3 regions of the Luteibacter anthropi genome follow, and region 3 is predicted to be linked to each of the others. Evidence: predicted binding sites of a transcription regulator. Region 3 holds the regulator's gene; each other region holds the start of a gene.
What was found. The regulator FliA, encoded in region 3, starts transcription of late flagellar genes. The targets are predictions, from matches to a motif close to TAAAGTTTNNCNNNCNNNGGCCGATAA.
Positions count from the first base shown of each region.

Region 1: the regulator FliA is predicted to act here: its motif matches at 5,312-5,338, upstream of fliK (flagellar hook-length control protein FliK).
Region 2: the regulator FliA is predicted to act here: its motif matches at 5,451-5,477, upstream of KR767_RS01595 (cyclic di-GMP phosphodiesterase).

Region 1 is NZ_CP077072.1:2,621,846-2,631,709, forward strand. Features, by position in the region: gene KR767_RS11535 (bifunctional aspartate kinase/diaminopimelate decarboxylase) at 1-919, shown strand, start outside; gene murL (UDP-N-acetyl-alpha-D-muramoyl-L-alanyl-L-glutamate epimerase) at 916-2,265, shown strand; gene murD (UDP-N-acetylmuramoyl-L-alanine--D-glutamate ligase) at 2,252-3,604, shown strand; gene KR767_RS11550 (flagellar biosynthesis protein) at 3,840-4,103, opposite strand; gene fliK (flagellar hook-length control protein FliK) at 4,100-5,254, opposite strand; gene tgt (tRNA guanosine(34) transglycosylase Tgt) at 5,381-6,514, shown strand; gene yajC (preprotein translocase subunit YajC) at 6,655-7,008, shown strand; gene secD (protein translocase subunit SecD) at 7,076-8,953, shown strand; gene secF (protein translocase subunit SecF) at 8,967-9,864, shown strand, end outside.
Region 2 is NZ_CP077072.1:348,528-358,391, forward strand. Features, by position in the region: gene KR767_RS01575 (hypothetical protein) at 1-943, opposite strand, end outside; gene KR767_RS01580 (prepilin peptidase) at 1,148-2,017, shown strand; gene coaE (dephospho-CoA kinase) at 2,014-2,622, shown strand; gene KR767_RS01590 (putative bifunctional diguanylate cyclase/phosphodiesterase) at 2,823-4,073, opposite strand; gene KR767_RS01595 (cyclic di-GMP phosphodiesterase) at 4,070-5,287, opposite strand; gene msrA (peptide-methionine (S)-S-oxide reductase MsrA) at 5,549-6,217, shown strand; gene hutU (urocanate hydratase) at 6,317-7,990, opposite strand; gene KR767_RS01610 (hypothetical protein) at 8,081-8,488, opposite strand; gene KR767_RS01615 (alkaline phosphatase family protein) at 8,543-9,793, shown strand; gene KR767_RS01620 (DUF2007 domain-containing protein) at 9,829-9,864, shown strand, end outside.
Region 3 is NZ_CP077072.1:2,931,162-2,941,025, forward strand. Features, by position in the region: gene flhA (flagellar biosynthesis protein FlhA) at 1-1,387, shown strand, start outside; gene flhF (flagellar biosynthesis GTPase FlhF) at 1,484-2,833, shown strand; gene KR767_RS12775 (MinD/ParA family protein) at 2,902-3,777, shown strand; gene KR767_RS12780 (RNA polymerase sigma factor FliA) at 3,774-4,505, shown strand; gene cheY (chemotaxis response regulator CheY) at 4,565-4,966, shown strand; gene KR767_RS12790 (protein phosphatase CheZ) at 4,976-5,617, shown strand; gene KR767_RS12795 (chemotaxis protein CheA) at 5,625-7,682, shown strand; gene KR767_RS12800 (flagellar motor protein) at 7,684-8,424, shown strand; gene motD (flagellar motor protein MotD) at 8,421-9,473, shown strand; gene KR767_RS12810 (ParA family protein) at 9,473-9,864, shown strand, end outside.

The DNA of each region.
Region 1 (9,864 bases), 310 kb from region 3:
CGTGTCGCCGGGCGAACTGGCGGCGGTATCGGCCGTGGTGCCCGAAAGCGCGCCGTTGCTGTTCACCCCCAACTTCGCCTCGCGTCGCGACTTCGCCGCCGCACTGGCGACCCGCGCCACCATCACCATCGATGCGCTGCATCCGGTGGAGCACTGGGGCGAGATGTTTGCCGGTCGCGACATCGTGCTGCGCGTGGACCTGGGCCGTGGCCTCGGTCACCACGACAAGGTGAAAACCGGCGGCACGGACAGCAAGTTCGGCGTGCCCATCGAACATGTAGACCGCTTCCTGCGCCTGGCCGATGCGGCCGGTGCACGGGTGATCGGCCTGCATGCGCACCTGGGCTCGGGCATCCTCGATGCCGGTCACTGGGGCGAGGTCTATTCGCAGCTTGCGGCGCTGGCCGAACGCATCGGCACCATCTCGGTGCTGAACATCGGTGGTGGTCTCGGGGTGCCGTCGCATCCGGGCGAGGCGCCGCTGGACATGGCCGCGCTCGATCGCGTCATCACCTCCGTGCGCCAGGCGTATCCGCAGTTCCAATTGTGGATGGAACCCGGGCGCTTCCTCGTGGCCGATGCTGGCGTGCTGCTGGCGAAGGTCACCCAGGACAAGGAGAAGGGCGCGAACGTGCGTTACCTGGGCCTCGATACGGGCATGAACAGCCTGATCCGCCCAGCGCTTTACGATGCCTGGCACGAAATTGCCAACCTCACGCGTTTCGGCGAACCCGCCACCACGATGTACCAGGTGGTCGGCCCGATCTGCGAGTCCGGGGATATCCTCGGCTCCGACCGGCGCCTGCCCGAATCGCGCGAGGACGATGTCATCCTCATCGCCCAGGCTGGTGCCTACGGTGCGGCGATGGCGTCGCGATACAACCTGCGTGACGAGGCCGACGAGGTGATCCTCCCGTGACAACCCGGTTCACCGATCCACGCGGAAGCCAGCGCTTCCGCTTTGTCCGCCATGCCTTCACCGATGGCGTGGCCGAACTGGCGTATGCGTTCGACGAGGGTCCCGAACTCGTCGAACGCGTGACCTTCCCCGGCGCGCCCCAGGTGCCGGCCGGACGCGAGGCCGCTTTCGCGGCGGCTCTGCGCCTGCTCCACATCGTCGCCGGTGTCAGCTACTACAAGGCGGGCATTCCGGAAACGATCGTCGTCGAGGGCGAGCCCCTCGACGAGGACAGCGCGTCGCTTGCCGACGCGCTGTACTTGCATGGCCTGGCCGAGTTCGCCTATCGCAACCGGCTCGACCTGCGTGGTCGCATCCGTTTTCCCTTCGAGGGCAAGGGCGGTGGTACCGCGCCGGCCGTCGGCCTGCCGCATCGCTCGCTGCTGCCCATCGGTGGCGGCAAGGATTCGGTGGTGGCCGTCGAGGCGGTGAAATCCATCGGTGCCGAGGCCACGGCGGTATGGGTCGGCAATTCGCCGCTCATTGCCGAATGTGCTGCCCGCACCGGCCTGTCCACGCTCAATATCTCGCGTGAACTCGCGCCAGGGTTGTTCGAGCTGAACCAGCTCGGCGCGTGGAACGGCCACATTCCGGTGACCGCGATCAACTCCGCGATTCTTACGCTGGCCGCGATCCTGTATGGCTACGATTCCATCGTGTTTGCCAACGAGCGTTCTGCCTCCGTGGCCACGCTGGAATACGACGGCCAGGAAGTGAACCACCAGTGGAGCAAGGGCTTCGGTTTCGAGAAGACCTTCCACGATTACCTGCATTCGCATGTCGCGTCCGATCTCGACTACTGCTCGTTGTTGCGGCCGTGGTCGGAGTTGGCGGTCACCAGTGCGTTCGCGCGCCTGGGTGGTGAATACTTCGGTGTGTTCTCCAGCTGCAATCGCAATTTCAGGATACTGGGCCCCAAGCCGGCGGATCGCTGGTGCGGGCAGTGTCCGAAGTGCCATTTCGTGTTCCTCGCGCTGGCGCCGTTCATGCCCAAGGCACGCTTGGTATCGATCTTCGGCCGTAACCTGCTCGATGACGAATCGCTGGCTGGCGCGTTCGATGCGCTGCTGGAATACAAGGATCACAAGCCGTTCGAATGCGTGGGCGAGGGCGCGGAAGCGCGCGCTGCGCTGGCCTCGCTGGCCGAGCGGCCGGAGTGGCGTGAAGACGCCCTCGTCTCGCGCTTCCGTCGCGAGATCCTTCCGCAACTGGACAAGGACGAACTGGATATCGATGCATGGCTGAAGCCAGGCGCATCGCATCTGGTGCCGGAACGCCTGCGCGGAGCGCTGGATGCACTGGGCTGAGCTCGACGGTCGACGCGTTGCCGTCTGGGGATTCGGCCGCGAGGGTCGCGCTGCGCTGAATGCGCTGGCGCGGCACCTGCCGGGGCAGGCGGTTGATCTGTATGGCTCCGCCGAGGAGGCCGATATCGCACGGAAGGATTTTCCTTCCGTGGCGGTGCACGCCGTCGCGCCGGACGCCGATGCGCTGGCGTCGTTCGATATCGTGATCAAATCGCCCGGTATTTCCGCCTATCGGCCGGAACTGCTGGCGGCGAAGGAGCGCGGCACCCGTTTTACCTCGGGCACGGCACTGTGGTTCGCATCACATGCTGATACGCGTAGCATCGCGGTGACCGGTACCAAGGGAAAGAGCACCACCTCTGCGCTCATCGCGCATCTGGCGCGGTCGCTTGGCGTGCGGACGGCGCTGGCGGGCAATATCGGCCTGCCGATGCTCGAACTCGATGACGGCGTGGCCGATCTGTGGGTGATCGAGCTGTCGAGTTACCAGACGAGCGAAGCCAGTGGTGTGGATCTGGGTGTGGTCACCAGCCTGTACGAGGAGCATCTCGACTGGCATGGATCCCGCGAGCGTTATATCGATGACAAGTTGAAGCTGCTGGCTGCGTCGAAGAATGTGCTGGTGAATGCGATGCAGCCGGCGCTGCTTGATCGCGCTCGTGCGCATCCAGGATTGCACACCTTTGGCGATATGGCCGGCTGGCATGCCGCCGATGGTTTCATCCTGCGTGGCGATGAGCGCATCGCGCCGGCCACGGCGGTGTCGGCGCCGGGGCTGCACAATGCCATCAACGCCTGTGCCGCACTGGCGGCGCTGGAACTCATGGGCTTCGATGCGAAGGCCGCGGTGCCCGCGTTGTCGACTTTCGCTCCGCTGCCGCATCGTCTGCAACCGCTGGGCGAGCGCGATGGCCTGCACTGGATCAACGACTCCATCAGCACCACGCCGCTGGCGAGCCTTGCTGCGCTGGAAAGCGTGCCTGGGCAGCGCGTGGCGTTGATCGTCGGCGGGCACGATCGCGGGCTCGACTGGGCGCCGTTTGTCGATGCCATGCGTAAGCACTCACCCGAGGCGATCGTCTGCGAAGGGGCCAACGGGCCGCGTATTGCGGCGGCGCTGGAGGAAGCGGGTGTGCGCAACGTGTATCGGGTGACGGACCTGGCGGCTGCGGTGGAGGCATCGCGGCGCGTGCTGGGTCACACCGGCTGCGTCGTACTTTCGCCGGGGGCGCCGAGTTTCGATCAGTTCAAGGATTACACCGAGCGTGGCAGGCGTTTTGCCGAACTGGCGGGGTTCGAGCCGAAGGTGGCTTCGATTCAGGGGATGGGGATTTTTTAGGGTTCGTCACCTGTGGTCGCGCGCAAGGCGCGCTCCTACAAGGCAACGCATTCCATCCTGCGCAAGGCAGTGCCATGTAGGAGCGCGCCTCGCGCGCGACCCCGCACGCCAACGCATCCCCATCCTGTGCGCCCCCGATTCAAAGCGGCCGCCTTCCGCGCGACCCGCACGCCAACACATCCGCTTCTGTAGGAGCGCGCCTCGCGCGCGACCGGTCAGGCGATAACGACCGTACTTACTCCGCTGCCGCGGCCAGCAACGTTCCCACTACGGCTGCCAGCGCCGCATAAAGCTCCGGCGGCACATCCTCACGCAACCTCACGGCCGCCAGCAGCGTCGCCATCTGCGGATCGAGCTGCGGGGCAAGTCCCAGCGCCTGCGCACGCTCCAGCATCGCCTTCACCCCGTCGGCGTCGATCTGCTGGTTCTGTCCGTTGCTGGTAGGGGAGGCGAGTCGCAGCGTGACACTGCGGCGCGGGGAAGGAAGCGAATGGGTCATGCGCGTGCTTCGAGCAGGACGGCGCTGTACGCGTTCGTCGGGGCAGGCAAGCCGTGCGTGCAGGAGAACTGATCGAGCTGTAGCCCACTCTTTTCCAGCAGATGGCGCAGCGAAAGGAAACTGTCTTCCAGGCGGCCCACCGTCTGCTCGTGCTGCGCCCAAAGGCGCACCGAAACGCGCGGCACGCGAAGCTGGATTTCCCCCTGCACGGCACCCAGCGTCGGCGGATCGATGGCAAAGCCGATCGTCCACAGGCCCTCGGCTTCGACCGCGCCGGCCTTGCCTTCCTCGATACGCAGCTGGAGCACGTCATATCCACGTACGCCGGCCAGCGGAATCTCGACCATCCACAGCCCATGCTGCGGCTGGGATTCCAACTGCCCGATCTCGACGCGGGCCAGCGCGGCGCGGACATCGGTGCGCAGGTTGGCGACGAGGGTTTCCACCTCGTCGTCCGCGATCGCCAGTTCGGCGGCGCGCGGCTGTGCCACGAGGGCGCGCTGCGCCAGCGGCGGGGGAGTGTCGGCCAGGGTCCGTGGCGCCGCCAGTCCGGGGCGCGCCGTGGGCAGGTCGGCCAGCGCGCGGCGCAGCGCAAGCAGGGCCGCCTTGAAATCATCGGCGGCCGGAGTGGATTCGTCCGGTTGGGCGAGATGGGCTTCCAGGAAGCTGCCACTGCGGGCGATGGCCTCCTTCATGCCCAGCGGCGTGGCCACGTCGGCGGGCTTGTTGATCGAGGCTTCCAGCGTGGCGAGCGCGGCGCGCAGCGGGGCCGGAAGCGCCCGGGCCACCGGGCTGCGGGCCAGCTGCGCCAGCACGCCGAGCAGGGGCGCGTAACCGTTCTGCTGGGGAAGCCGCTCGCGCAGGCCCTGCATGGCCACGCGCTCATCCAGGCTGGCCATCAGCACTTCCAGTTGGGGCTGCGCACCCTGGGTCAGCACCCGCACCTGGAACTGCTGGGGGAGCTGGGTGCCGGTGGCATCCGCCTCGACGGCGATGCCGCCGATATCCAGCAGCACCTTGCCCACGTCGTTCTGGCCCATGATGCGTGCCGACAGCAGCGTACCCACCCGCCATGCATCGACGGCGGCCGTGGTGCCTGCGGCCGCGCCGGCCCACAACTGGGCGGCGAGGCTGGTCGGCTGGATGATCAAGGGCAGGTCCTCCGGGGGCCTGGGCGGGCCCCGGATGGGCGCGCTCCTATGGGATAAGGATCGGCCTGCCCGGCAAGAACTTTAGGCGGGTCGGCCGCACGGGCCGAGTCCGCTAGAATGGCACCCATGACCAATCTTCCCTTCGAACTCCTCGCCACCGACGGCGCGGCCCGGCGCGGTCGTCTCCGTTTCGGCCGTGGCACCGTGGAAACGCCCGCCTTCATGCCGGTGGGTACCTATGGCTCCGTGAAGGCCATGACCCCGCGCGACGTCCTGGACACCGGCGCGGAGATCATCCTCGGCAACACCTTCCACCTGTTCCTGCGGCCGGGGCTGGAGATCGTGGGCGAGTTTGGCGGCCTGCATCGCTTCATCGGCTGGGACAAGCCGATCCTGACCGACTCGGGTGGCTTCCAGGTGTTCTCGCTGGCACACAAGCGCAAGATCACGGAAGAAGGCGTCACCTTCGCCTCGCCGGTGGACGGCTCGAAGGTATTCCTGTCGCCGGAGGAATCCATGCGCATCCAGAAGGTGCTGGATTCCGACATCGCGATGATCTTCGACGAATGCACGCCGTATCCGGCTACGGAGAAGGTCGCCTCCGACTCCATGGAGCTGAGCCTGCGCTGGGCCGAGCGCTCGCGCCAGGCGTTCAACGACCTGCGCAACCCGAACGCCCTGTTCGGCATCGTCCAGGGCAGTACCTATGAGAATCTCCGTGCCCGTTCGGCCTCGAAGCTGATCGAGATCGGCTTCGACGGCTATGCCGTGGGCGGCCTCGCGGTGGGTGAGCCGGAGGCCGAGCGCAACCACACCCTCGACTTCACCCTGCCGATGCTGCCGAAGGATCGCCCGCGCTATCTCATGGGCGTGGGCCGGCCGGAGGACATCGTCGAGGCCGTGCGCCGGGGCATCGACATGTTCGACTGCGTGATGCCCACCCGTAACGCCCGCAACGGCTTCCTGTTTACCCGGGAAGGCACGTTACGCATACGTAACGCGAAGTTCGCCACCGATACGCGCGTGATCGAGGAAGGTTGCGATTGCTACGCCTGCGCCAACGGGTTCTCCCGCGCCTATCTGCGCCATCTCGACCGCTGCAACGAGATCCTGGGCAGCCAGCTGGCTACCATGCACAACCTGCGTCACTACCAGCGGCTCATGGCCGGTTTGCGTGGCGCGATCGAGGCCGGCACGTTGGATGATTTCGTGGCCGACTTCTACGAGGCCCGCAAAAAGGCGCAGGTGGACGGCCTGTAGAGCCTTGCGGCTTGCTCGCATCGCCCCAAAAGCCGTGACGGGGTGCGGTTCATTACCGCCGGGGCGCGTGGCATAATCCACGATCTTTTTACGTGAACGGTCGCTTTTCCTTGATCGTTCCATGACTTGCGAGAAATCCGATGAGCCTTACGACGTTTGCCACCGTTGCACAGCAGGGCGCCGCCGGCGCCACCGCCGGCGCTCAGCAGGGCGGAGCCCTCGGTCTTTCCCCGCTCATCATGATGGCGGTGCTGTTCGGCATCTTCTATTTCATGATGATCCGCCCGCAGATGAAGCGGCAGAAAGAACACCGCGCACTCCTGTCCGCTCTCGCCAAGGGCGACGAGGTGGTGATGAGCGGCGGCATGGCCGGTCGCATCGAGGACGTCGGCGAATCCTTCGTCCGTGTCGAGATCGCCCCGGGCACCGTCGTGCAGGTGCAGAAGGGCTCGATCACCCAGGTGCTTCCCAAGGGCAGCCTGAAGAAGTCCTGAGGGCTTTGTCCTCACCCGAGCGTCAGCCGCGGCCGGTTTCCCCGGCCGCCTTCATGGAACGTAATACATGAGTGATTTTCCACGCTGGAAGTACGCGCTGGTCGTGATCGTGCTGCTGTTCGGCATCGTTTACGCATTGCCGAACGTCTTCCCGCCGCAGCCGGCGGTGCAGGTTTCCGGCAACCGCGGTGCCGCGGTCGACGCCTCCCTCAAGAGCAAGATCCAGACCCTGCTCGACACCGCCAAGGTGCCGGCCTCGTCGATCGACGTCGACGACAAGGCAGGCCGCCTGCTCGCCCGCTTCGGTAATGCCGACGCCCAGTCGAAGGCGTCCGAGACGCTGCGTACGGGCCTGGGCGATGACTACACGGTGGCGCTCAACCAGGCATCCACGGTGCCGGGCTGGCTGCAGGCCATCAGCGCGAACTCGATGCCGCTCGGCCTCGATCTCCAGGGTGGCGTGCACTTCCTGATGGAAGTCGACCCGAACGCCGTGGTCGACGCGCAGGAAACCCGTTACACCGACGACATCCGCGCCCTGCTGCGCGAGAAGAAGGTCAACTACGACTCGGTCAACCGCAATGCGCGCGGCCAGGGCGTGAACCTCGTGCTGCGCACCGATGCCGACCGCCAGCAGGCTGCCGCGCTGATCGGCACGGATTACCCCGAGCTGCAGGTGGCCGACGGTCCGTCCAGCGGCAACCGCTTTACCATCAACGCCACGATCAAGCCGGCCAAGCTCCGCGAGCTGTCGCAGGCCATGATCACGCAGAACCTCACCACGCTGCGCCAGCGCGTCAATGCGCTGGGTGTGTCCGAGCCGCTGATCCAGCAGCAGGGCGCCAACCAGATCGTGGTGGAACTGGCGGGCGTGCAGGACACGGTCGAAGCCAAGAAGATCATCGGCGCCGTGGCCACGCTGCAGTACCGCGCGGGCCTCTACACGCCGCAGCAGGCACTCGACGCAGCCCGTTCGGGCAACATCCCGCCCGATGCCAAGCTTTACTGGGATCGCGATCACCAGCGCCCCTACCTGCTCAGCAAGTCCATCATCGCCACCGGCGACGAGCTGATCGACGCCACCTCGGGCCGCGACCAGCAGAACGGTTCGCCGAACGTGAGCGTCACGCTCAACGCCGCCGGCGCGCGCAAGATGCAGGACTTCACCAACAACAACGTCGGCAAGCCGATGGCGGTGCTGTACATCACGCGCACCACCGAAACCAAGATGGTCGACGGCAAGGAAGTGAAGACGCCGAAGATCACCGAGGAAGTCATCAACTACGCCAACATCAGCAGCCCCTTCGGCAAGAAGTTCCAGACCAACGGCCTGCCGTCGGACTCGGAAGCCTCCGAGCTGGCCTTGCTGCTGCGCGGCGGTTCGCTGGCCGTGCCCATCGATATCGTGGGCGAAAGCGTGATCGGCCCCAGCCTGGGCGCCGACAACATCGACAAGGGCTTCAAGGCAGTGATGCTGGGCCTGGGCCTCGTGCTCGTGGCCGCCGCCATCTACTACAAGCTCTTCGGCCTGGTGGCCGACATCGCCCTGTTCTTCAACCTCGTGTTGCTCGTGGCCGTGATGTCGCTGATCCACGTGACCCTCACCATGCCGGGCATCGCCGGTATCGTGCTGACACTGGGCATGGCGATCGACGCCAACGTGCTCATCTGCGAACGTATCCGAGAGGAACTGCGTAACGGCTCGTCGCCGCTGGCGGCGATCCGCACGGGTTACGACAAGGCATGGGCCACCATTCTCGATGCCAACGTCACCCACCTGCTCGCAGCGCTCGGCCTCATGACCATGGGCTCGGGCCCGATCAAGGGCTTCGGCGTCACGCTCTTCATCGGTATCCTCACCTCGATGTTCACGTCGGTGACGGTGACCCATGCCATCACGGCGCTGATCCACGGCGGCCGCAAGCTCAAGACCCTGTCGGTCTGACGGGAGGGACGCCATGGAAATCTTCAATCACAACTCGAACTTCAACTTCCTCGGCCTGCGCAAGTACAGCATCGGCCTTGCGGTGTTGCTGATGGTCGCCTCGCTGGCCCTGATCGGCGTGCGCGGCTTCAACTACGGGCAGGACTTCCTGGGCGGCGTGGCTGTGTCGGTGGCCTTCGATCATCCGGTCGATACCAATGACGTCCGCGTGGCCCTCGAAAAGAATGGCCTGGAAAATCCCCTGGTGCAGGCCGTGGGTGGCAATCGTGAAGTCACGGTGCGCCTCCAGCCCAAGGATGACAGCAAGCAGGCAGCTACCAACGAAAAGGGTGACGAGGTGGCTTCCAAGGTAGCCGCCGACGTCGTCACCGCCATCAAGGTGGGCCGTCCCGACGCGACCATGAAGAGCTACTCCTTCGTTGGCCCGCAGGTGGGCGAGGAACTGCGTAGCGACGGCATCGTGGCCGTGATCTTCGTGATCGTCGGCATCATGGGCTATCTGTGGATCCGCTTCGAGAAGCGTTTCGCGATCGCCGCGCTGGCGACCGAAGTGCACGACGTCCTGGTCACCCTGGGTATCTTCGCCCTGACCCAGCGTGAGTTCGACCTGACGGTGCTGGCCTCGGTGCTGGCGGTGGTCGGTTACTCCATCAACGACAAGGTGGTGGTGTTCGATCGCGTCCGCGAACTGTTCCGGTCCAGCCGTAACGCCACGCCGGAAGAAGTGCTGAACCGTTCGATCAACAGCACGCTGTCGCGAACCATCATCACCTCGCTGTTCACCGGCATCACCATGGCGGCGCTGTTCTTCATCGGCGGCCCGGTGGTTCACGGCTTCGCCATCACGATGCTCATCGGCATCCTGGTGGGCACGCTGTCGTCCATCTTCGTCGCCAGCCCCATCCTCCTGT
Region 2 (9,864 bases), 2.4 Mb from region 3:
CCTTGAGCCCAAAGAAGTACCTGTCGTGATCCAGGTTGACCGTAAGCATGTACGAAATGGTTGCGATCGCCAGAACGCACATCGCCATGGCAAAGGCGAACGGCAACAGAATTGCAAGTTTTGTTGGATGATCGACGCGTTTACCGAATAGGAGTGCAGCGACCAGTAAAACCAGCAACAACGGCACCAGGGCAGGAAATGCAGGCAAGCCTCCGAATAAATGGATCGGCAGTTGCCAGAACGCAAACAGCTCCATCCAATCCGCCCAGGGTCGGACATAGGGAGCGGCCCCTCCGTCACTCGCCGCCAACACCCCCATCTGAATAAGACTGGCAAGGAAGGAACCTGCCATGGCTGATCGGTCCAGCGCATTCGCGTAGGTGCGAACACTGGCAAGCCAGGATGCCCTGTTCGCTTTCCCGCCGTTGGCAGCCACTGCCAGCACGACGAGAACGATCGGAACCAGCAGAATGCTGAATGGGCCGGTCAGGCCAAGTAGCAGCGCCACGAGAAAGCATCCCCATCCCCCCCGGTGCCCGTCAGCCGAGGGCACCAGAACAAAGACAGCCAGGGCTAGGCCTGTGAACCAATGAATATTGGTGATGTAGCCATAAACCTCAGCGTTGGTCCAGCTGAGCAAAAAGGAGCCGGCAACGATCGCGGGAGGAATCACAAGGGCGAGCCGCCTGACGATGAAAGTCAGTGAGGCTGCGGCGATCACGATCGCCAGGATCGCATACACTTGTGGTTGCAATGTCAGGGGAAAGGGCATCGCCACCCAGGCGACTGCACGGATGAGGGTATGCAAATAGCCGGAGTACGGCGTGAAGAACACCGGCATGAGGTGCCCGAGTTGCTGCGCGAAGAAAATGGCACCATCTTCTGCCCAAAAGGCAGGAATGGAAAAGAAACCCGTGCTTTTCCACATGACACCGGCAAACATTAGTGCAAACACCACCACCGTGGATGGTACGTATCCCGCGCGCAACCAACCACGCCACGATCTGCACTCAGCGCCTGAAGCGTACGATGTCGCCCTGTACACCACTGAATTTCCCCCAATCCATTGCGACCTGCATGCTAACACCGTGTCTAGTCCAAGCGCAGCAGCTACGATGGAAGCCTCTCTTACTGACATGCAACCGCAATGCCTGACCTGTCCCTGACAACATGGATCATTCTTACCGGGGTTTTCGGCCTCCTGGTCGGCAGCTTCCTCAATGTGGTGATCCTGCGAATACCCCCGCGCATGGAAGCCCGATGGCGGCGCGAGGCAAGGGAAGTCCTTTCCCTGAAGGCTCTGGACGAGCCACTTCCTCCCGGCGTGGTCCGCGAAGGTTCGCACTGTCCGAGATGCAAGCATCCTCTGGCGGCCAGGGACAATATCCCCGTGCTCGGTTGGCTGATCTTGCGTGGTCGCTGCCGATACTGCGGTGAGCCCATTTCAAAGCAATATCCTCTGGTCGAATTATTCACGGGTATTGCTAGTGCGGCGATCATCTGGCGATTCGGCGTTACGCCGGGTGCGGCGGCGGCGCTGTTGTTGACGTATTTCCTGGTCGCCCTCTCCGGCATCGACGCACGCACGCAATTGCTGCCAGACGAGCTCAACTATCCGCTGCTCTGGCTCGGGCTCGGCCTGACACTGATCCCCGCCTGGCAGGCCCTGCCCATCGCTCCTTCTTCGGCCATCCTCGGCGCGCTCATCGGCTACCTCAGCCTGTGGAGCGTCTACTGGCTGTTCAAGCTGCTCACGGGCAAGGAAGGCATGGGGCATGGCGACTTCAAGCTCCTGGCCGCCCTGGGCGCCTGGATGGGGCCGTCTGCCATTCTTCCCGTCGTCCTGTTGTCCTCGCTCATCGGTGCACTGGTCGGCGGCACGCTCATGGCACTGAACCGCCACCGGCGCGATGTGCCCATGCCCTTCGGTCCCTACATCGCAGCGGCCGGCTGGGTCTGGCTGCTGGTCGGTGACCGACTGCTGGACACCTACCTGCGGATGTCGGGGCTCGCGTGAGTCGCTTCGTCGTTGCGTTGACCGGTGGCGTCGCCTCGGGCAAGAGCGCCGTGGAACGCTGCTTCGAAGCTCTCGGCGTGCGCACCTACGATGCCGATGTCGCGGCGCGTGCCGTCGTCGAACCAGGGGCAGAGGCGCTGACCGAGATCGCCCGGACTTTTGGTGCTGAGGCCCTCGACGCCGAGGGTCGCCTGGACCGTGCCTCCATGCGCCAGCACATTTTCACTGATCCCTCGGCCCGGACCACGCTCGAAGGCATTCTCCATCCGCGCATCCGCCAGTGGCTGCGCGATGCGGTCGAGGCCAGTGACGGACTTTACTGCGTCCTTTCCATTCCCCTGCTGGTGGAAAACCATGCGCACTATGCGTGGGTGAACCGGGTGCTGGTGGTGGATGCTCCCGAAGGCCTTCGTATCGAACGCCTAGTCAAACGTGACGGCATCGATGAGACGCTGGCAGAGAAGATGATCGCGGCACAGGCGTCCCGCGAGGAACGTCTGGCCATTGCCGACGATGTCATTGTCAACGATGGCGACGAGGCCACACTGGCGAAACGGGTCGAAGTGCTGCATGAGCACTACATCGAGCTGTCCACCCATCGGTAGAATCCCGCGGTGCAGAATATCTTCACGTCATCCCTGTGAAAGCTTCGGATCCAGTACGGTGCAGCGGGTTTTCGCGCCAGGGCTTTCTACGCACGAGCCGATGAGGCGTGGCGGTGTTTGCTGGTGAACCGGGGCGCTGGGTTCCAGCGTTCGCTGGAACGACGGGGTCTTGTTGCCCCATGCACTCACCACGGATGGGGTTACACCATCGAAGATGCCGCCAGGCGCTCGGCGACGAATTCGTCGGCCGGCATCGGGCGGCCGATGTGATAGCCCTGGACGACGTCGCAGTCCATCTCTACCAGGCGCAGCAGGGTTTCCTCGTTTTCCACGCCTTCGGCCACCGCTTCCATGCCCAGGCGATGGGCCACCTCGACCATCGCGCGTACAAGCTGCTCGGTACGTACGTCGCTGGTCATGGCACTGACGAAGGAGCGGTCGATCTTCAGCTCGGTCGCAGGAAAATGGCGCAGATAGGCGAACGAGGCATAGCCCGTCCCGAAATCGTCGATGGCTACCCGCACACCGCGATCACGCAGGCGACGCAGGCCGCGCACGCTCATGTCGAGATCGGTGAGCAGGGCGGTTTCGGTAATTTCCACGATCGCGGATTCCGCCGGCACACCCCATATTTCCAGTGCACTCAGGATGTGCTCGGCAAAGCCGTGCTCCACGAACACCTTCGGCGAGAGATTGATCGCCACGTCGAGCGGACACCGGCCCCGGTGCAATGCCGCGACATGCCTGAGCGACGCATTGAGGCTCCAGCGCGTGAGCGGCACGATCAGGTCGCTGCGCTCGGCGAAGGGAATGAAGTCGCCCGGCGCAACATCGCCGTGCATCGGCGTGCTCCAGCGGGCCAGTGATTCCACCCGCACCATGTCGCCGCTGCGCAGGTCACGCAGGGGCTGGAAGGCCACGTGCAGGCGGTTGCTTTCGATGTCCTCGCGCAACTCGCCGTAGAGGATTTCCACCGGCGTTACGTCCGGTTCGTAGATGGCGAAAGGCTCGCCCAGGCGAACCGCGTCATCGTGCGCCATCTCCGCGCGGCGGTAGAGCCATTCGGCGGAGTTTCCGTGGTCCGGGTGCATGGCCACGCCGATGACCACGCGGCCATGCCAGGGGCGCTCCGGGTGCGGCAGCGGCGTGTCAAAAGCCCCCACGATGCGAGTGGCGGCAAGCATGGCATGGGTGCGGTTGCGCACGGCAGGCAGCACGATCACGAAGTTGTCGTCGCCGGCGACGAATACCTTGTCGATATGGCGCAGCGCATCGACGATGCGTTCGCGGGCCGCCAGCATGATCTCGTTGCCGAAGCCATAGCCGAAGCGCAACTGCATTTCGCGCATGCCCTTCATGCGCACGACCAGCACCGCACACAGGCCGGTCTCGGGCAACGCCCGATCCAGTATCACCTGCACGGCGGGCAGGATGTGGCTACGCTCGCTCATGAGGCCAGGGACTCCCTCGGCTCGACGCCATGACTCCCCGGCGCCAGCGTCCGCTGGATTTCGCGGCGGACGCCTCCGTCCTGGCTGAGCAGGTCGACGATGACCGGGCGATCGAGCTTCTGCTTGTCGGTCCGGGTGAGTACCGCCACATGCGGCTGCAGCCGTCTGGTCTGGTTCTGCATCGTCACCACGGCGACCTCTCCGGTGTTGAGTTCCACCAACGAGCCTGTGGGATAGACACCGACGCAGGCCTGGAATTGTTCCACGAGCTCCCCCTGGAACTCACGGTCGCGACCGGCGTAGATCTGCCGGATCGCATTATGTTGTGACACCGCCGCCCGGTAGGGGCGCGGCGTGGACATCGCATGATAGGTGTCCACGATGGCTGCGATGCGACCGGCCAGTGGAATGGCGGTGCCCGCCAGTCCATGAGGATAGCCGCTCCCGTCGAAGCGTTCATGGTGCGTGAGCACCATGTCGCGGATTTCGTTGTCGGTGACGCCGGAGCCGTCGAGGATCCGCAGGCCGTCGTCGACATGCCGGCGGGCGATCGCCCACTCCGGTTCGCTCAGGGGGCCTTCGCGATGAAGCAGGTCATCGGGCCAGCGCGACTTGCCCACGTCCAGCAGCAGGCCGCCGGCCGCCAGGCTGACGATCGCCTCCTGCTCGATGCCCATGTGCCGGCCGAACACCGCCGCCAGGCTGGCGCAGCCCACGGCGTGGCGGTAGGTGTAGCTGTCGTAGCGACGCAGGCTTTCCACCCAGAGGAAGGCATCCGGACAGCGCAGCAGGCTGGCCACCATGGGAGCCACGCAGGCGCTGAGTTCCGCCGCGTCGAAGGTGCGGCCGGATTGCACGTCGGCCAGCAGTTTCCCGGCGAAGGTATTGATCCGCTCGAAGGCCGCGGCCGCGTGCGGCAGTTCTTCCGCCGCCGTCGCGGTGTCGGTATAGGTGCACTGCGAGATGAGACGGGTATTCAGCGCCGGGCGCGGGGCCGTGCTGGTGACGACGCGCGCAGGCATCACCCGTCGCTGCATGTCCACGAAGACGAACTTGCAGAACCGGCTGAGCTTCTCGATGTCCTCGCGTGACGTGATCGGCACGCCCTGCCACGGGAACGGCGTGTCGGACCACTCGCAATCGAGACGGCTGACAAACATGCCGACTTCCAGGTCGGACACGAAGACACGCCTCTCCACCAGATCGTACGCCACTTGCTACTGCTCCTTTGGATCTACCTGCCAGCACGCCAGCCATCGGGCGACGGCCCCGGCATGGCGCGCCGCATGGTCGTGCCACCGTCTGGCCGGCGTCAATGCCAGCTGAACAGAATGCCGAAATTGCGCCATGACAGACTACCTACGGTTGACCGGAGGCTTATCGGCCAGTTCCCCGCGAACTGAAGACGCCAGCTTGTCAGGAAAACGACGACTATCCGGTCTGCTGCGGTAAGCCACTGTCCGAAGGAGAGATTCATGGTCCGCGCACTTTCCGTCCTCGTCCTCGCTCTTGCCGCCTGCTCCAGCGCCTCGGCGCGGGAAGACGGCCTTCGGCTCCCTCCCCCGGCACAGGACACCGCCCCTGCCACGGGCGAAGCCAGCGCCGTTTTTGCCGGCGGCTGCTTCTGGGGCGTGGAAGGCGTCTTCCAGCACGTCAAGGGCGTGAAGAGCGTCCGCACCGGTTACTCGGGCGGCGACGCCAGGCACGCCAACTACGACGATGTGAGCGAGGGCGACACCGGCCACGCCGAATCCGTGCGGGTCGTCTACGACCCCGCGCAGGTCAGTTACGGCCAGTTGCTGCAGGTGTTCTTCTCGGTGGTCCAGGACCCCACCCTGCTCAACCGGCAGGGGCCCGACTCCGGCACACAATACCGGTCGGCGATCTTCTATGCGACACCCGAGCAGAAGACGGTGGCCGATGCATACATCGCCCAGCTCACGGCAGCGCATGCCTTTGCACGGCCGATCGTGACCCAGGTGGCACCGCTGAAGGGTTTCTACCTGGCCGAGGGCGAGCACCAGGACTATATGCGGCTGAACCCGGATGCCATCTACATCGCGATCAACGACCGGCCGAAGGTGCTGGCGCTGGAGCGCATCTACCCGCAGATGTACGTGGCCCAGTGGGCCAACGGCCGGTAACCCCGATTGTAGGAGCGCGCCTCGCGCGCGACCGGTGCGGAGCGAGCATATTCGGCTCCGCACCGGTCGCGCGCGAGGCGCGCTCCTACAGGGGGGTGTTCATCCCAGCATCGGGAGGTTCAGGCCCTGCTCCTTCGCGCAGGCAATGGCTTCCGGGTAGCCCGCATCCGCATGCCGCATCACACCGGTGCCGGGGTCGTTCCAGAGCACGCGGGCGATGCGCTTGTCGGCAGCCTCGCTACCGTCGCAGACGATGACCACGCCGCTGTGCTGGCTGTAACCCATGCCCACGCCGCCGCCATGGTGCAGGCTGACCCAGGTGGCGCCACCGGCCACGTTGAGCATGGCGTTGAGCAGCGGCCAGTCGCTCACGGCATCGCTGCCGTCACGCATGGCCTCGGTCTCGCGATTGGGGCTCGCGACCGAGCCCGAGTCCAGGTGATCGCGGCCGATCACGACCGGCGCTTTCAGCTCACCCTTACGAACCATCTCATTGAAGGCCAGGCCCAGGCGGTGGCGCTGGCCCAGTCCGACCCAGCAGATACGCGCCGGCAGGCCCTGGAAGCTGATTCGCTCACGGGCCATGTCCAGCCAGCGGTGCAGGTGCGGATCGTCGGGGATCAGCTCCTTCACCTTGGCGTCGGTCTTGTAGATGTCCTCCGGGTCGCCCGAGAGCGCCACCCAGCGGAACGGACCCACGCCCCGGCAGAAAAGCGGGCGTACGAAGGCGGGCACGAAACCCGGGAAGGCGAAGGCCTCGCCCAGCCCCTCGTCCTTGGCCATCTGGCGGATGTTGTTGCCGTAGTCGAAGGTGGGCACGCCCTGGGTATGGAAGGCCAGCATGGCCTCCACGTGACGGCGCATCGAGCGCTTGGCCTCGCGGGCCGTGCCGGTCGGATCGCTCTTGCGACGCTCCAGCCATTCCTCGACCGTCCAGCCCGACGGCAGGTAGCCGTTGACGGGATCGTGCGCGCTGGTCTGGTCGGTGACGGCATCGGGACGCACGCCACGGCGCACCAGCTCGGGTAGCACGTCGGCCGCGTTGCCCAGCAGGGCCACGGAGACGGCGCGGCCTTCCTTCGCGTAGCGATCCATGCGCGCCAGCGCATCGTCGAGATCGGTGGCCTGCTCGTCCACGTAGCGGGTCTTCAGGCGGAAATCGATGCGGCTCTGCTGGCATTCGATGGTAAGCGACGAGGCACCGGCGAGGCTGGCCGCCAGCGGTTGCGCGCCGCCCATGCCGCCCAGGCCGGCGGTGAGGATCCAGCGGCCGGCCAGGTTGCCGCCGTAGTGCTGGCGGCCCATTTCCACGAAGGTCTCGTAGGTGCCCTGCACGATGCCCTGCGAGCCGATGTAGATCCACGAGCCGGCCGTCATCTGGCCGTACATCATGAGGCCCTTGCGATCGAGCTCGTTGAAGTGCTCCCAGTTCGACCAGGCCGGCACGAGGTTGGAGTTGGCGATGAGCACCCGCGGTGCATCCGGGTGCGACGGAAACACCCCGACCGGCTTGCCGGACTGCACCAGCAGCGTCTGGTCGTCGCCCAGTTCGCGCAGGGCGCGCAGGATGGCGTCGAAGCATTCCCAGTTGCGGGCCGCGCGACCGATGCCGCCGTAGACCACGAGTTCGGCCGGATTCTCGGCGACTTCGGGATCGAGGTTGTTCTGCAACATGCGGAACGGCGCCTCGGTGAGCCAGCTCTTGCAGGTCAGTTCCGTGCCGCGCGGGGCGCGGATGGTGCGGGTGGTGTCGATGCGCGTCACGGCCGTCATCGGGGGCTCCATGATCCTGGGGAAGCCCCGATTATGGTCGCGCCACTCCGCGCCTCGCCATACGCGATGCAGCAATGATCAGCGGCTTGGTCAGTGGCCGCTGCTACCTGCCGGCGGCGGCTGGGTGGGGTGCTGCTCCTGATAGCGCCGTGCAGCGTCATCCTGGCGCGACTGATCGAGCTGCTGCTGCGCGCGCGAGGCATTTTGCAGCTGGTTGCGCTGGTTCGGATCCGTGGTGCCATTGATCTGCTGGTTCATGCTGTTCTGGCGCAGCTGGTTCTGCAGGTCGGCCTGACGCTGCTGGCTCTGGATCGCGCCACGGTCCGCAGCCCGCTGCCAGTCGTGCTGTGCCTGACTCGGCGGCTGGGGGGCCGGCCTCGGTGCGGGCGCGGCGGCCCTGGCGGGGACGTTGGACTGCTGCTGCGACTGGGCCATGGCAGCGGCCGGGAGGAGCACCAGGCACGCCAGCAACAGTTTCTTGCGTGATGAATTAGTCATGCTCGTGGTCCAAAATAGGCGGTTGTTACGAAACCAGAGCCTACGTCTGCCCCCATGAACGTCACGTTGCCCACCTCGTGGCGCGTTGCCATCGCGCTGCTCGTGGTGGTGCTGGCCGGCTGCTCCACGCAGCCCGCCAGGCCCGCCGCATCCTCCCCCGCCCCGGTGTTGCTGATTTCGATCGACGCATTCCGGCCCGACTACATGGATCGCGGTCTCACGCCCCATCTGGCGCAGCTCGCGGCGGAAGGCGCCCGTCCGGCGTACATGTTCCCGTCGTTTCCCTCGCTCACCTTCCCGAACCACTACACGATCGTCACGGGCCTGGTGCCCGACCACCATGGCATCGTGAACAACACGATGGTCGATCCGGCGCTGGGGAAATTCAGCCTGTCGCTGCCTGCCGCCACCAGCGACGGTCGCTGGTGGGCCGATGCCGAGCCGATCTGGGTCACCTTGCAGAAGCGCGGCCTGCGCACGGCCACGATGTTCTGGCCGGGCACCGAGGCGGCCATCCACAACGTGCGTCCCGACCACTGGATTCCCTACGACGGCCGGCTGACCTCGCGCCAGCGCGTGGACAAGCTGCTGTCGTGGATCGACGAGCCGGGTCCGAAGCCTGTCTTCGATACGCTCTACTTCGACACGGTGGATCACGCCGGTCACGAGCACGGTCCGGATTCGCCGGAGGTGAACGACGCCCTGCGCGAAGTGGACGATGCGATGGGCCACCTGGTGGCCGAGCTGCGTCGTCGCGGCCTCTACGACACCATGAACATCATCGTGGTGTCCGACCACGGCATGGCGCCGGTGCCCAAGGGCAATACGGTGTTCGCCGACGAAGCAACCGACCTGGATGCCCTCGATGCGGTGTCCTACGGCGTGATGGCCACTTTCAACCCGAAGCCGGGCCACGACGCCTCCCAGGCCATCGCGCGCCTGCTGGGTCCGCACGAGCATATGCACTGCTATCGCCGTGAAGACCTGCCCAAGCGCCTGAACTACGGCACCCATCGCCGTGTGCCGGCCATTCTCTGCCTCGCCGACACCGGCTGGGCCATCATCAGTCACGACGCCCTGGCAAAACGCACCGACCCGATGTCGCTGGGCGAACACGGCTACGACAACCTCGATCCCACCATGCGCGCGCTCTTCATCGGCCGCGGCCCCGGCTTCCGCCAGGGGGCGACCGTGGCTCCGTTCCAGAACATCGACGTATACCCGCTCGTGATGCACCTGCTCGGCCAGCCGCCGCTGCCGAACGACGGCCATCTCGACGAAGTGAAGGGTCTGCTGACCCGCTGACCCGCGATCTGGCGCAATCCCGTAGAATCCCGGGCATGCGCCAGATCTATACCTCTCCCCGCCAGGAAAAC
Region 3 (9,864 bases):
GCTGCTGACCATCGGCGACGGCCTCGTGGCCCAGGTGCCGGGCCTGATGCTCTCCATCGCCACGGCGGTGATCGTCACCCGCGTGTCCAAGTCGCAGGAGATGGGCAAGCAGGTGATGGGCCAGCTGTTCGGCCAGCCCAAGGCGCTGGGCGTGGCGGCCGCCGTGCTCGGCACGATGGGCCTGATTCCGGGCATGCCGAATATCCCGTTTCTCATTCTCGCCGCCGCCGCTGGCTTCGGCGCATGGAAGCTGCACCTCAACCAGCAGGGCGGTGCCGCGGGTTCGACTCCCGCCTCCGCGCCCGGCACCGAGCTGGCGCTGGAAGCGGCGCCGCCGGCCGAGCGTACCGAGCTGTCGTGGGAAGACGTGGCCCAGGTGGACACCATCGGCCTGGAAGTGGGTTACCGCCTCATTTCGCTGGTGGACAAGGCGCAGGGCGGCGAGCTGATGGCGCGGATCAAATCCGTGCGCCGCAAGCTGTCGCAGGAGCTGGGTTTCCTCGTGCCCTCGGTGCATATCCGCGACAACCTCGACCTCGCGCCGCATGCTTATCGCATCTCGCTGATGGGCGTGCCGATGGGTGAAGCGGAGATCCACACCGAGCGCATGCTCGCGATCGATCCGGGTCGCGTGCACGGCACGGTGAACGGTATTGCCACGCGCGATCCGGCCTTCGGCCTGGATGCCGTGTGGATCGAGCCGGGCCTGCGCGAGCACGCCCAGACCCTCGGCTACACGGTGGTGGATCCGGCCACGGTGATCGCCACCCACCTGTCGCACATCCTGCAAAACCACGCCCACGAACTCATCGGTCACCAGGACGTGCAGCAGTTGCTGGACCGCCTGGCCCAGCAGACGCCGAAGCTGGTGGAAGACCTGGTGCCCAAGCGCCTGTCGCTGGGCGCCATCGTGAAGGTGTTGCAGAACCTGCTGGCCGAGCGCGTGCCCATCCGTAACTTCCGCGGCATCGTGGAATCGCTGGCCGAGCATGCCGGCCAGAGCCAGGACCCGGGTGTACTCGCCGCCGCCGTGCGCGTGACGCTGGGTCGCCAGATCGTGCAGGAGATCGCCGGCCTGGGTACCGAAGTGCCCGTCATTACTTTGGCGCCGGACCTGGAGCAGATCCTGTTGCAGTCGTTGCAGGGTGGCGGCCCGGCGGGTGCGGCGGTGGAACCGGGACTGGCCGATCGCCTCCAGCAGAGCGTCGCCGATGCTACCCGCCGCCAGGAAGCGGCCGGCGAACCGGCCGTGTTGCTGGTTTCTCCTGCATTGCGCCCCTGGCTGGCCCGCTTTACGCGACATGTGGCCCAAAACCTGCATGTGCTTGCCTATAACGAGGTGCCGGACAACCGCCGCGTCAAGCTGGTGACGGCCCTCGGGCGCTGAGCATTGAGACACCGTTCGCCGATTCGCCGGCCGGACGGAACGAACATGGTGGTGTCCTCGAACCTGGGCACCGCGACGTAAGACAGGATCGAACGCATGAAAATCAAACGATTCGTTGCTCCCGACATGCGCCAGGCCATGCGCCAGGTACGGGACGAGCAGGGCCCGGATGCCGTGATCCTGTCCACGCGTCGCATGGACGACGGCATCGAGATCATCGCTGCGCTCGACTATGACGAGGCGCTGGTTCGCGAAGCCGGTTTCGCCTTCGACAACGTCGAAGAGAAGGCCGCCAGGCAGGCCCAGGCACCGTCGCCGATCCGTGCGATCCGTGAGGACCGCGACAGCGAGCGCGCCGCCCGCCTCGACCAGGCCCGCGCCGCGACGGCCGCCGTGGTCGAGCGTGCCGTGAAAAACCCGAACAGCGCCGCCCCGCAGCGGCAGTCCAGCGCCGCGCTGGCCGCCAGCGTCGCCGACGTGGTGCGTGCCGCCACGGTGAATCCGCAGAACGACATCGCCGTTACCGGCATGCGCGCCGAGATCAACCATCTGCGCGAAATGCTCGAAGTGCAGCTGTCCGCCCTGGCCTGGAACCAGATGGATCGCCAGCAGCCGCTGCATGCCCGCGTGCTGCGCGAGATGACCCGCCTGGGCATCGACGGCGACGTGGCGCGTGCCCTGTGCGCCGAGCTGCCCGCCGACATGACCGTGGAGCAGGCGCGCTACCTGCCGCTGGGCCTGCTGTCGCGCAACGTGCGCACCACCGGCCGTAACTTCGACACGGTGGGTGGCGGTGTCACCGCGCTGGTGGGCACCACCGGCGTGGGCAAGACCACCACCATCGCCAAGCTGGCCGCCCGCGCCGTGATGCGCCACGGCGCTTCGCGCGTGGCGCTGATCAGCACCGACCAGTACCGCATCGGCGCCGGCGCCCAACTGGAGCACTATGCCCGCCTGCTCGGCGTGCGCGTGTTCAACGCCAACGACGCCACCAGCCTGCGCAACGCGCTGCTCCAGCTGCGCGGCAAGCACACCGTGCTGGTGGATACGGCCGGCCTGGCCGGCAACGACCCGCGCCTGCAACAGCAGTTCGATACCCTGCGCGCCATGGCCGACGTGCGCACCTGCCTGGTGCTGGCCGCCAACGCGCAGTCCCAGGCCATCGACGACGCCATCCGCGCCTATGCGCCGCTGGGGCCGCAGAGCGCCATCCTCACCAAGCTCGACGAGGCGCCGCTGGTCGGCGGCGTGCTCTCGGCCGTGATCCGCCATGGCCTGCCGCTGGATTACACCACCGATGGCCAGCGTGTCCCCGAGGACATCGCCTCGGCGGATGCACGCAAACTGGTCTGTCTCGCCGCCCAAAGGGTGAAACAGCGCACAGAAGAGCCCGACGACGCCATACTTGCCGATCGGTTCGGCATGCCGGCGACGGCGCTGGCATGATCAGGACGACCCGACCCGTGACCTCGGCATCTGCAAACGCATACTCTTCCCCGGCAGCGAAATCCTTCATGAGCACACACGTCGACAACACCCAGGCTGCCGGACTCGAATGGCTGTCCGACCGTCGTCCTACCCGCAGCATCGCGATCGCGGGAGGCAAGGGTGGCGTGGGCAAGACCACGGTGGCGGTCAACCTCGGCATGGCCCTGGCGATGGGCGGCCGTGACGTGCTGCTGCTCGATGCCGACCTGGGCATGGCCAACATCGACGTGCTGCTGGGCCTGCAACCGGTGCGCCACCTGGGCCACATGCTCGAAGGCGCCTGCCGCATCGAGGATCTGGTACTGGAAGCCGCGCACGGGTTGAAGGTGATCCCGGCCACTTCGGGCACCCGACGCATGGCCCAGCTGCCCAATATCGAGCACGCCGCGGTGATCCGCGCGTTCGACGAATACCCGCTGGCCCCCGAATACCTCATCGTCGACACCGCCGCCGGCATCTCCGACAGCGTGTCGATGTTCGCCGCCGCCTCCGACGAGGTGGTGATCGTGGTCTGCGACGAGCCGGCCTCCCTGACCGACGCCTACGCGCTGATCAAGGTGCTCTCGCGCGAGTTTGCGGTACACCGCTTCCGCATCGTCGCCAACATGGTCCGCCATGCCCAGGAGGGCAAGGCGCTGTACGAGAAGCTGTCCCGGGTGACCGGCAGGTTCCTCGACGTATCGCTCGACTTCATGGGCATGGTGCCGCACGACGAGTACCTGCGGCAGGCCATCCGCCGCCAGTCGGCGGTGGTGGATGCCTGGCCGAGCAGCCGTTCCGCGGTCGGATTCAAGAATCTGGCCAGGTCGGTCGATACATGGGGTGAACCCGAAACCCGGGCACAGGGACGCATTGGCTTCTTTGCCGAACGTTCCCACTTGGGAGGAGGGCTGCCGTTGTGAGCGTGGCGAGCGAATACCTTGAAATTACTCGTGTTCCCGCGGACCAACTGGTAAAGACCCATGCGCCGCTGGTACGCCGTATCGCCTATCACCTGATGGGCAGGCTGCCGCCGAGCGTGGACGCGAACGACCTCATGCAGGCCGGGATGATCGGTTTGCTTGAAGCCGCAAGAAATTATTCGCCGACTCGCGCGGCCAGCTTCGAAACCTATGCGGGCATCCGCATACGTGGCGCCATGCTGGACGAACTGCGCAAGACGGACTGGACTCCGCGCTCCGTCCACCGGAAGTTGCGCGAGGTAGCGGAGGTAACGAGGCAGATCGAAAACGAGACGGGTGGCGACGCCGACGACGCGGAAGTGATGAAGCGGCTGGGCATCGACGCCATGGAGTACAACCAGATCCTGGCCGACGCGGCGAGCGCGCGTTTGCTGAGCCTGACGGCGCCCGAAGGCGACGAGGGCGCAGCCATCGACGTCGCCGATCCGGATGCTGCCGGACCGGAAGGCACCTTCGAGCAGGACGGCATGCGCGATGCGCTGGCGCAGTCCATCGATGGCCTGCCCGAGCGCGAAAAGCTGGTGATGTCGCTGTACTACGATGAAGAGCTCAACCTGAAGGAAATCGGTGCGGTGCTGGGTGTAAGCGAATCGCGGGTGTGCCAGATCCATGGCCAGGCCCTGATCCGCCTCCGCGCTCGCATGTCGGGTTGGAAAGAAAAGCATTGACGGCATCCGGGGGTGCCGTCGCCGGGTAAGAAACGCGCAGGTACAGGCGGAGAGACGTTTTGGACAAGAACATGAAAATCCTCGTGGTGGACGATTTCTCCACCATGCGGCGCATCGTCAGGAACCTGCTGGTGGAACTGGGCTTCACCAACGGCCTGATCCAGGAAGCCGAAGATGGCAACGCCGCGCTGGCGCTGCTGCGTTCGCAGTCGTTCGACCTCGTGGTCACCGACTGGAACATGCCGAACATGACCGGTATCGAGCTGCTTCGCGCCATCCGTGCCGATGCCGCCCTCAAGGCGATGCCGGTGCTGATGGTCACGGCGGAGAACAATCGCGACCAGATCATCGCCGCCGCACAGAGCGGCGTGAACGGCTATGTGGTCAAGCCGTTCACTGCGGTCACGCTGAAGGAAAAACTCGACAAGATCTTCGAACGCCTCGCCGCGGCGGCAGGCTAAGGACACCGCATGAACTCCACGATTTCCGCCGGCCAAGAGGTCGCTCCCGAACTGCGTGACCTGCTTGAGGCCGATGATCCGGCCGCCGTTGAGCAGGCGCTCGATCGCCTGATCCGCAGCCGCGAACAGCACCTGTTCCTCGCCCTGGGCCACCTCGCGCGCGACCTGCACGAGTCGGCCCGCCGTCTCGCCGCCGACATTTCGCACGACGGCAACCCGGGCAACATGAGCGACGCGCGCAAGCACCTGCTCGACGTGCTCGAAATGAGCTCGCAGGCCGCCCATCGCACGCTCGATTTCAGCGAAAAGCTGCGTCCGCAGGCCCAGTCACTGGCCACGCAGGCCGACGAAGTGCTGGTGCTCGACCCGGCCGACCCGTCGTTCGCTTCCAGCGCCCGTGCGCTGGCCGTGCGCGTGGGCGACTTCGCGCAGAGCGCCGACATCGGCCTGGGCGAGATGGTCGAGGCGCAGTCCTGGCAGGATCTCTCCGGCCAGCGCGTGGCCCGCGTCGAAGCCTTCATGGCCAAGGTCGAATCCTCGCTGGTGGAGCTGGTGCGCCTCACCGGTTCGCTGGCGGGCGGTGCGGCTCCGGCGGCGGACAAGGTCAGCCAGGACGAAGTGGATCGCCTGCTCAGCGAATTCGGTTTCTGAGCGCGCCATGAGCGTGGAGCTGGACAACGAGCTGCTCAACGTCTTCCTGATCGAGGCGCGTGAACTGCTTGAGAGCCTGGGCGAACAGCTCGTGGACCTTGAGTCCTCGCCCGGTGACGTCGATCTGCTGAACGCGGTGTTCCGTGCGTTTCACACCGTAAAGGGCGGTGCAGGCTTTCTCGGCCTGCACGCCATGGTGGAGCTGTGCCATCGCGCGGAGGATCTCCTCAACGAGGCGCGCAACGGTGCCATCGTGCTCGATGCCGGTTTCATGGATGCGTTGCTGGAATCGCTGGACCTCCTCAACGACATGATGCGCGCCGCCGACGGCGGCGTGCCCATCGAGGCCGCGCCGCGTTCGCTGCTGGATCGCCTGGTGATTCCCGGCCGCGTGGCCTCCGCACCCCCGGCCGCGCTCGCGCAGCCGGTGACCGCATCGGTCGCGGCGACAAGCGTGGCCGTGCCGAGGCCGCACGATCCCATCGAAGACGAATTCGAGGCCATGCTCGATGCCGCGCGCGCCGACCGGGCGCCGGCACCGGCTGCGTCGGGCACGATCAGCGACGACGAATTCGAGGCCCTGCTCGATTCGCTTTATGGCACGGGGGCTCCCGGTGCCGATGCAGGCGCGGCCGTGCCCGTGGTGGAAGCGGCCGCGCCTGTCGCGGACAGCAACGCCATCAGCGACGACGAATTCGAAGCCCTGCTCGATTCCCTGCACGGTACGGCCGCGCCGGGCGCGAACAGTGCCGTGGCGCCAGAACCGGTGCCCGTGGCAGCACCTGTGCCGGTTCCGGCGCCCGTGCAGGCGGCCTCGCCCGTGGCACCCGTCGTTGCGGCTGGCGAAGCAGCACCTGCCAGGGCCGCCTCCGAAAAGCGCACGGCCTCCACCGCCGACACAACCGTCCGCGTCGATACGCATCGCCTCGACAACCTCGTGGATGCGGCCGGCGAACTCGTGCTGGTGCGCAACCGCCTGACCAACCTTGCGCCGCGCGGCACCAACGATCCGATGGAACGTGCCATCGGCGAGCTGGAGCGCGTGGCCGAAGATCTCCAGAACGCCGTGCTGCGCATGCGCATGCAGCCGGTGGGCAAGCTGTTCTCGCGCTTCCCGCGCATCGTTCGCGACCTCGCCCGCCAGCTGGGCAAGGAGATCGAACTGGTGACCGAGGGCGAGGAGACCGACATTGACCGCACCGTGGTGGAGGCGCTGGCCGACCCGCTGGTGCATCTGCTGCGCAACTCCGTGGACCACGGCATCGAGATGCCGGACGTGCGCGCCCGTGCGGGCAAGCCGCGCTCGGGCACCGTACGCCTGGCCGCCGGTCAGTACGGCGACCGCATCGTCATCACGGTGACCGATGACGGCAAGGGCATGGATCCCGAGGTCCTGCGCCGCAAGGCCGTCGAAAAGGGCCTGATGGATGCCGAGCAGGCCGCGCGCCTGGAAGAACGCGAATGCTACGAGATCGTGTTCCGCCCCGGCTTCTCCACGGCCAGCGAGGTGTCCGACATCTCCGGTCGCGGCGTGGGCATGGACGTGGTCCGCACCAAGATCGTCGAACTGGGCGGCACGCTGTCCATCGACTCGCGCGTAGGCCATGGCAGCACCGTGCGTCTTTCGGTGCCGCTGACCCTGGCGATCCTGCGCGTGCTCATGGTGCGCGTGGGGCATCGCCTGCTGTCGCTGCCCATGTCCAATGTCGCCGAAGTGTTCGAGCTGGCGGACGGACAGGTGCAGAAGCTCGACGGCCGCATCGTCGCCAACCATCGCGGTCGCGCGCTGCCCCTGGCCGATCTCGGCCGCTGGGCCGGCACCGAAGGGCAGGGCGGTCATGTCGTGGTGGTGCAGATCGGTCATCAGGTGCTCGGCTGCCTCGTCGACGAAGTGCTGGGCCGCGAAGACGTCATGGCCAAGCCGCTTGGTCCGTTCCTTAAGGATGTGCCGGGCGTGGCGGGTGCCACCATCACCGGCGACGGCCGTATTTCGCTCGTGCTCGACCTGGCGGGGTTGGCCGATGACAGCGGACAGGTGCTGCCAACACTAAGGATGGCTGTCTGACATGGATATCGTGAGTGTCGTCGGCACGATCCTGGCCTTCGTGGTCATCATCGTGGGTACCATCCTCAAGGGATCGAGCCTCGACGCCCTGTGGAACCCCGCTGCCTTCGTCATCGTCTTCCTCGGCACTTTCGCCGCACTGCTCGTGCAGACGCCCGGCGCCGTGCTCAAGCGCGCCTGGAGCATGCTGCCCTGGGTGTATCGCCCGCCGGATATCGAATCGGAAAACCTCGTCAGCCGCATCATCGGCTGGAGCGAAATCTCCCGCCGCACGGGCCTGCTGGGCCTGGAGCCGGCCATCGAGCGCGAAACCGATCCCTTCATCCGCAAGGGGCTGCAACTGCTCGTGGATGGCACCGAGCCCGATGCCATGCGTTCGGTGCTGGAAGTGGAGGTGTACTCGCGCGAGCACACCGACATCGAGGCGGCCAAGGTTTTCGAGAACGCGGGCACTTACTCGCCGACCATGGGCATCATCGGTGCCGTGATGGGCCTGATGTCCGTGATGCAGAACCTTGCCGACCCCAGCAAGCTCGGCCACGGCATCGCCGCCGCCTTCGTCGCCACCATCTACGGTATCGGCCTGGCCAACCTGCTGGCGTTGCCGATGGCCTCGCGCCTGAAGGGCCTGGCACGACGTCGTTCGCAGATGCGCGAAATCCTGGTCGAAGGACTGGTTTCCATCGCCCAGGGTGACAACCCGCGCCACATCGAGAGCAAGCTGCAAGGATTCCTCTCGTGAAACGTCGTCACCACGAAGAGCACGTGAATCACGAGCGCTGGGCGATCCCCTACGGCGACCTGATCACCTTGCTGCTCGCGCTGTTCGTGGTGATGTACGCGGTATCCGCCGTGAACGAGACCAAGTTCCGCGTGATGGCGCAGTCCATCAACGAGGCTTTCAACGGCACAGGCAAGGTGATCGAGCCCATCCGCGATTCGACGCCCGCCGCGCAGGTGCCGCTGCCCGACCAGTCGCGTGCGCCCACGGCCTCGCCGATAGCGAAGATCGACGTACCCATTCCGCCGCGCAACCTGCCGCTGCCCGGCCACGAAGGCGCCGCCACCGAACACCAGGACGGCAAGCTGCGGCAGACCGCCACCAGCGCCGATGCGAATACCAGCGTGGGCAAGACCGAGCAGAACACGCTCAGCCAGATTTCCGACGAAGTGAAGCGGGCGATGAAGCCGCTGATCGACAAGAGCCTGGTCAGCGTGCGGCAGACGCCGGACTGGCTCGAAATCGAAGTGCGCACGGATATCCTCTTTCCCGTTGGCGTGGCGAAGCTCCAGCCGCAGGCGGAAGACGTGCTGCGTCGCCTGGCCGGCATCCTCGCGCCGTTCCCGAACGCCATGCGCATCGAGGGTTATACGGACAACACGCCCATCGCCACGTCTACGTTCCCGTCCAACTGGGAGCTGTCGGCCGCGCGCGCAGCTACGGTGGCGCGACTGCTCACCCTGACCGGCGTCGATCCGCACCGCGTGGGCATCATCGGCTGGGGCGAATATCGCCCGACCGCCGACAACGCCACGGCCGACGGCCGCAATCACAATCGCCGCGTGCTGATCGTCGTGATGAGCGACAAGGCGGCACCGGCGCGTTTCTATAGCGATGCGGATCGTGTGGATCTGGCTCAGCGTGGCGCGACCGAAGCGCCGGCTGCTGCTGGCGCTACACCGCCTGCCGCGGCATCGGGCACGGCGACGTCAGCCGCAACCTCATCCCCCGAACTGGTCGCCCCCACCGCGGGTGCCGCCCGGTTCGCGACGGAAGGGGAGGCACACTGATGCGCGTCTGGGCCGTATCCAACCAGAAAGGCGGCGTGGGCAAGACGACCACCACGGTGGCGCTGGGCAGCATGCTGGCCGAATCCGGCAAGCGCACGCTGCTGATCGACATGGACCCCCACGCATCGCTGTCGGGCTATATCGGTGTCGAAGGCGGTGCGCACGGCAGCGTCTACGATCTCTTCGGAGTCACCGCCAATCCGCTGCCCGTGCGCACGCTCGTGCACGGCACGCAGTGGGAGCGGCTGAGCGTGCTGCCCGCATCCGCGGCGATGATCACGCTCGATCGCCAGCTCGGCACCCGCCAGGGCATGGGCCTCGTGCTCTCCCAGGCGCTGGCCGAACTGGCCCCCGATTTCGACCATGTGCTGCTGGACTGCCCACCGACGCT